Regions from separate parts of the Edwardsiella sp. EA181011 genome, predicted to be linked through region 2. Evidence: predicted binding sites of a transcription regulator. Region 2 holds the regulator's gene; the other holds the start of a gene.
What was found. Region 2 encodes CRP, which controls carbon source genes, mostly activating them, when cyclic AMP is high. Its sites were predicted from a motif close to ATGTGANNNNNNTCACAT; they were not measured.

Region 1 (3,609 bases), 210 kb from region 2:
GCACGCCAAGGCGGCGCCAGCCGGTACCATGCCGGTGGTGCTCGGCGCCGGCTGGCCGGGGGTGCTGCTGCACGAGGCGGTCGGCCACGGGCTGGAGGGGGACTTTAACCGGCGCGGCACCTCCGTGTTCAGCGGTCAGCTGGGCCAGCAGGTGGCCTCGCCGCTGTGTACCGTGGTGGACGACGGTACGCTGGAGGCGCGGCGCGGCTCGCTGGCGGTGGACGACGAAGGGGTGCCCGGCCAGTACAACGTGCTGATTGAGAACGGAGTGCTGCGCGGCTATATGCAGGATAAGCTCAACGCCCGCCTGATGGGGATGGCGCCGACCGGCAACGGCCGCCGCGAATCCTATGCCCACCTGCCGATGCCGCGGATGACCAACACCTATATGCTGGCCGGCGAGAGCACGCCGCAGGCGATTATCGAGAGCGTGGAGTATGGGTTGTATGCCCCTAACTTCGCCGGTGGTCAGGTCGATATCACCTCCGGTAAGTTTGTCTTCTCCACTTCGGAAGCCTATCTGATCGAGAAGGGACGGATCACCCATCCGGTGAAGGGGGCGACCCTGATCGGCTCCGGCATTGAGGTGATGCAGCAGATCTCGATGGTCGGCAACGATCTAGCGCTGGATAAGGGCGTCGGGGTCTGCGGCAAAGAGGGGCAGAGCGTGCCGGTCGGCGTCGGCCAGCCGACGCTGAAGCTGGATGCGATGACCGTCGGCGGCACCGCCTGAGTTCGGCGCGATTCGCCACGGTATGTCCCGCGGGCCGGCATTTGCCGGCCCGCGCTATTTCTCCTGGCGGGTATCGCGGAAGGTGTCTGCCATCTGGGCAAAATAGTCGCTTAGGTACTCTAGACAGAGACGCAGCTTGACGGGCAGGTGTGCCTTTTGGGCGTACAGCGCATACACCGGGCGCGGGGTGGACTGGTACTGGGGGAACAGGATCTCGACCTCTTTACGCCGCACCGCGTCGATCACCCACATCAGCGGCAGATAGGTGATCCCGGCCCCGGCGTTCAGCCAGCTCAGCAGGGTCTGAGCATCATTGGTGTGGAAGCGTCCGCTGGGCATCAGCCGCAGCGACTCCCCCTCCGGGGCGATCAGCGTCAGGTCGTGGGCGGGCTGGCCGCTAAAGTTGAGCCAGCTATAGCTGCCCAGCTCGGCGGGACTCTCCGGGGTTCCGTGTCGCTGCAGGTAGCCTTTGGCGGCGCAGATCACCATGGGCATGGCGCCCAGGGCGCGGCAGAACAGGCGTGAGTCCTGGAGATCGCCGGCGCGGACTACCAGATCCAGCCCGTCGGCGATCAGGTCGGGCGCCGGGACGCCGGTGACCAGGTTGACCGACAGCCCGGGATATTCGGCCAGCATCCGGGCGCTGATCGGCGCCAGAACGTTTTGCGCCATGGTGGCCGAGCAGCCGATGCGCAGGGTGCCGCTGGGGGTATTGTTATAGGCGTACAGCTGTTCGTGCACCTCCTGGGCCTCCTGCAGCATCTTGCGACAGCCCTGATAATAGATGCGTCCAGCTTCGGTCAGGCTGATGCGGCGGGTGCTGCGGTTGAGCAGCCTGATCTGCAGGGCGCGCTCCAGCTTGGTAATGGTCTGGCTGATGGATGACACGCTCATCGCCAGCTGCGCTGCGGCGCCGGTAAACGAGCCGCACTCGACCACCCGAGCGAAGATGGCCATACGCTTTAATCGCTCCATTTTTAATCCTGTCTTAATGGTGGTGGCCGAATTCAGAACCATCTGCCTGTTTTATGCGCATTTTTTCTTATCGACAATAGATAATCACCGCTGATTGTTTATTTACAATAAAAAGTGATTTGCGTCACAGATTATATATCCACGCGGCGCATTAGGCTAACATGTCCCTGCGCCGCCGATGTCGGGGCGCATCTGTTCCGCCCTGCGCCTGCGGCGCACATCGCGTAACCGCCACCCCTTTTCTCTGTCCGCCGTCTTTTGTCGTCAGCTTCGTGCGGGCATGCGTCGTTAAGTAAGGATTTTGCCATGGGAACGCTGCCCGTGATGGTGCTGTTTGGCCTCTCTTTTCCGCCGGCCTTTTTTGCGCTGCTGGCGGCTCTGCCCTTGTTCTGGCTGCTGCGGCGTCTGCTGCAGCCCAGCGGGCTGTACGACATGATTTGGCACCCCGCGCTGTTTAACTGCGCGCTGTACGGGTGTCTGTTTTATCTGGTGAGCTGGCTTTTTATCTGAAGGGGGTTTTGTGAAGCGTTGGATTGGACGCATGACGCGAGTGGCCATTACGCTGGCCTTACTGGCGCTGGCCGCGCTGGCGGTCTTCAAGGCCTGGGTGTTCTATACCGCCTCTCCCTGGACGCGGGACGCGCGTTTCAGCGCCGACGTGGTTGCCATCGCCCCCGACGTCAGCGGGCTGGTGGAGAACGTGCAGGTACAGGATAACCAGCGGGTGGCGCAGGGGGCGGTGCTGTTTCGCATCGATCCGCAGCGCTACCGCGCGGCGCTGGCGCAGGCCGAGGCGGACGAGCGCTACTATCAGGCGCTGGTGACGGAGAAACGGCGAGAGTCGCAGCGCCGGGCCGAGCTGGGTGGGCGCATCGTCGCCCAGGAGAGCATCGATCTCGCCTACAGCGCGCTGGCGGCGGCCGAGCAACAGTTGGCCCGAGCGCAGGCGACCCGAACCTTGGCGCAGCTGGATCTGGAGCGCACGGTGGTGCGGGCGCCGGCCAGCGGCTGGGTGACCAACCTGCAGGTTCACGGCGGCGAGTTTATCAACCGCGGGGTTAACGCCGTGGCGCTGATTAAGCAGAACAGCTTTTACGTGCAGGCCTATATGGAGGAGACCAAGCTGGCCGGAGTGCGCCGCGGCTCACCGGCGCAGATCACCCCGCTGGGCAGCGATCGCATTCTGCACGGCACGGTAGACAGCATCTCCGCCGGGGTCAACGACAGCAGCGCGACGCCGGGGCGCAAAGGGCTGGCGACGGTGGACTCCAATCTGGAGTGGGTACGTCTGGCGCAGCGGGTGCCGGTACGTATTCGCCTGGATGCGGCGACCCAGGCGCATCCCTATCCGGCGGGTACCACGGCGACGGTGGTGATCGGCACCGGCGGTGAGACACAGGCCGCGCGTCCGGCGCCGTATCGGCGCCTGCTGCAGCGTCTGCGCGAGTTCGGCTGAGCTGGGGGCGAAGATGCTGCATCCACGTGTACTCCGCCTGCGCTTTGCCTGCAAGCTGACGCTGGCGATCGTCCTGTCGCTGCTGCTCGGGTTCTATTTCGGCCTGCAGACGCCGCGCTGGTCGGCGCTGACCGCCGCCCTGGTGGCCGCCGGACCGGCCTTTGCCGCCGGCGGTGAACCCTTTGCCGGCGCCATTCGCTACCGCGGCTGGCTGCGTATCATCGGCACGGTGCTGGGCTCCCTGTGCGCGCTGCTGCTGATGATGCTGTTGATCCGCGCGCCGCTGCTGATGATCCTGCTGTGTTGCCTGTGGGCGGGCGTCTGCACCTGGCTGTCGTCGCTGGTGCGTATGGAGAACGCCTATGCGCTGGGACTCTCCGGCTATACGGCGCTGATCATCGTCGTCTCCTGCCTCGGCGAGCCGCAGTTTATCCTACAGCTGGCC
Region 2 (3,609 bases):
CTGGGAGAGGCTGACGGTAATATGCTCCTGTAAATCCAGCGCCACCTGAAAGTAGCGCACCAACCGCTTATACTCCGGGTTATGGACCAGGGACAGCATGTGCATCTGCTGGTAGATAACGCTGATAAGGTCCATCACCTTTTGCTGGCGGTTCAGCAGCGGCGGCAGCGCCGTCTGCGGGTCACTGTGCTGCGTGAGCAGGCTATACTTGGCCTCGATGTAGTCCGCCAGCTCCAGGTACAGCTGATTCAGAGTTTCGCGGATCGGCTGCCCTTTCCACAGGACAAACCAAAACCAGGTGAAGGCGCCATACCAAATCGTGCCGACCAAATACAGCAGCGGCCCCTGCCAGACGGGCACCATCCCCACCATGCTGAGGGTGAAGATGGCCGCAACCAGCGTTGCCGGCAGTAAACGGGCGTGCAGCGGACTGATCTCGCCGTTGACGCCAAACAGCAGCGCCAAAAGCAGCATGGCTAGCGGCAGCGGCACCGACCACAGCAGGGCCATCTGCAGTAACAGGCTGCCGAGCGCAAACAGGGTGCCGCCCACCGCGAGGCGTTTAAAGAAGCGTTTATGGGGGGTGTCAAGACCGGCGATATTGCAGCAGACTGGGACTAGAGAAAACAGCAGCCCCTGCTGCAGCTGGCCTACCATCAGCCCGAACAGCACCGGCAGACACAAAACCAGCGTCTGGCGCAGTGCATAGTTCACTTCAGGGTGGTAGATAAACCGCCGCCACATGAGCACCATCCTGGGGATGGGTTGAAGATTCCGCGCCGCCCATGCGGCGCGGGCGCAAAATCAACGCGTCCCGTAGACGACGATGGTTTTACCGTGTGCCGAGATCAGGTTCTGATCCTCCAGCATCTTCAGAATACGTCCTACCGTTTCACGGGAGCAGCCCACGATCTGGCCGATCTCCTGACGGGTGATCTTAATCTGCATGCCGTCTGGGTGCGTCATCGCATCCGGCTGCTTGGCCAGATTCAGCAACGTCTGGGCAATACGGCCAGTCACATCCAGGAAGGCCAGGTTACCGACTTTCTCTGACGTGACCTGCAGACGACGCGCCATCTGGGCAGACAGACGCATCAGAATATCCGGGTTAACCTGGATCAGCTGACGGAATTTCTTGTAGGAAATTTCAGCCACCTCACAGGCGGTCTTCGCCCGCACCCAGGCACTGCGCTCCTGCCCTTCCTCAAACAGCCCCAGCTCGCCAATGAAGTCGCCCTGGTTCAGGTAGGAGAGGATCATCTCCTTACCCTCTTCATCCTTAATCAGTACCGCTACAGATCCCTTTACGATGTAATAAAGCGTCTCCGCTTTTTCACCCTGGTGAATCAAGGTACTTTTGGACGGATATTTATGAATATGGCAATGGGACAGGAACCATTCGAGAGTTGGATCTGTTTGCGGTTTGCCGAGAACCATTCGCTATTATCCTCTGTTGTTATCGCATCCCCGGTGCGCCAAACGCACCCCCGCCGGACGGGGCCGGGAAACTGCCTAGTAACCTGCTATAGCACTGCACTTGTCGAATATAGTTTCCATAGCCTAAGGGAGATGATCCCCGGCGATCTTGATCTATACCCGCTTCATTCCATTAAAGGTGCATGTCGGCTTAGTTTGTAACATAGCTTGGCCTTACTGTCTCGCACTGTCTCGCTTCAGCATGGAATAGCTCACTGTTCGCCGCCGTTTTTTCTCCGTTCGCGGCGCTTTTGCCTTTTATTTGCACAGTGCGGCGCCGGGCGCCGCGGGGAAAATACGCCAACGTGCGCTAATCCGCGCCCTTAAACTGGCTGCGCGGCATAATATTGACGCTTTCATGCAGCTCGGACCATACCACGACCGCCTCACCGCACTTCAGCTGGCGCCGCACATCTTCCACCTTCTGCGCCAGGCACCTCTCCTGTTCGCCATAGTCGGTCCCCTCACGCAGGACGAAGGCCTCGATCAGGCTATCCAGCGTCTCTGGGGCTATCAGTTGCCAGGGAATGATCACGCGTTTTACTCCAAATAGGGGGCTAACCAGGCGGGAATGCGCTGCTCCAGCCACGGAAGAGGATGTCGCAGCGTACCGCCGATAAAGCCGACGTGGCCGCCAAACGCCGTCAGCTGGTATTCGATATTGGACGGCAGCGATCCCGGCGGCGGGATCACCGCCGACGTCATAAAGGGATCGTCGCGCGCCTGAATGATCAACAGCGGCTGACGGATCGTCGGCAGCCGCGGCAGGGCACTGCAGCGCCGATAGTAGTCATCCGCATCGCGAAACCCGTGCAGGCGTGCGGTGATCTGATCGTCAAATTCGCGCAGCCTGCGCATACGCCGCAGCTGTAGCGGATCGAGATCCAGCATCTCCGGATAGCGGCGCAGCTTACGCCGGGCGCTCTGCTTGAGCTCATGTAACAGGTAACGCTGGTAAATCCGCGCCACGCCGTGCTCCAGATGCGTCGCGCAGGCCGACAGCACCAGCGGCGCCGAGACCATGACCGCGGCCTCCAGCGGGGCCTGCGCCTGCTCTTCGGCCAGATAACAACCTAGCATATTACCCCCCAGGGAAAACCCGACCGCCGCGGTGGGCACCTGACCGAAAGTGCGGCGCAGCCACGCCAGAAAAAAGCGCGCGTCCCCGGTTTCCCCGGAGTGGTAAAAACGCGGCGTCAGGTTGGGCTCACCGCTGCAGCCACGAAAGTGCATCACAACCGCCAGCCAGCCGGCCTCCCGACAGGCGTGCAGCAGGCCGTGGGCATAAGGGCTATGCACGCTGCCCTCCAGACCATGGAACAGAACCACCCGCGGTTTATGACGGGCGGGCTGCGGAGCTTCGCTCCAGGCCAGATCGATAAAATCGCCGTCCGGTAGGGTTAAACGCTGCCACACCGGCGTCAATAGGGCGCGCCGGCGCAGCAGCCGCGGCAAGATCGTCTGCAGGTGCGGATTGCGTAGGGCGCGGGGCGGTGAAAAGGTGGAAACACTCATGCTGCGTGAAGAAAATTCATCCGGGGAATACTTGTACCATCAATAACACACTGTTAGGGTCAAAACACCCCCTAGGCACAAAATTGGAGCCGGTTTAGCATGGACAGCCCTCTGTTTCTCTCCCTGCTGGGTTTCCTGTGGGTTGCAGCCGTGACCCCAGGCCCCAACAATATGCTGTTGACCAGCTCCAGCGCCAATCTGGGGTTTTACCGCTCGCTGCCGCTCATGCTCGGCATCATGCTAGGCATGCAAACGCTGCTGCTGCTGATCGCCTTTGGCGTTGGCAGCCTACTGCTGCTCTACCCGACGCTGCACACCCTGCTCAAAGGCGCGGGCAGCCTCTACCTGCTGTATATCGCCTGGAAGGTGGCGACGTCGCGCTATACCCGCCTGAGCGACGGTAGCGTCGCCTTAGACGACACCGTCAGCTGGCGACAGGGCTGGCTGCTGCAGTTTCTGAACCCTAAGGCCTGGCTGATGGCCCTGGGCGCGGTAACCAGCTTTAGCCTGCCCGGCGAGCGCTATCTGATGACCATCGCCGCCATCAGCCTGGGAATGCTCTTGGTCAATCTGCTGGCCGGCGCGCTGTGGTTAGGCTTCGGCACCCTGATCGGGCGC

Region 1: the regulator CRP is predicted to act here: its motif matches at 1,821-1,838, upstream of aaeR (HTH-type transcriptional activator AaeR).

What each region holds. Positions count from the first base shown of each region.
Region 1 is NZ_CP011364.1:1,098,267-1,101,875, forward strand. It holds gene tldD (metalloprotease TldD) at 1-733, shown strand, start outside; gene aaeR (HTH-type transcriptional activator AaeR) at 788-1,708, opposite strand; gene aaeX (p-hydroxybenzoic acid efflux pump operon protein AaeX) at 2,015-2,218, shown strand; gene aaeA (p-hydroxybenzoic acid efflux pump subunit AaeA) at 2,229-3,164, shown strand; gene aaeB (p-hydroxybenzoic acid efflux pump subunit AaeB) at 3,178-3,609, shown strand, end outside.
Region 2 is NZ_CP011364.1:890,624-894,232, reverse strand. It holds gene QY76_RS03985 (YccS/YhfK family putative transporter) at 1-744, opposite strand, end outside; gene crp (cAMP-activated global transcriptional regulator CRP) at 805-1,437, opposite strand; gene QY76_RS03975 (YheU family protein) at 1,787-2,011, opposite strand; gene QY76_RS03970 (hydrolase) at 2,017-2,991, opposite strand; gene QY76_RS03965 (LysE family translocator) at 3,091-3,609, shown strand, end outside.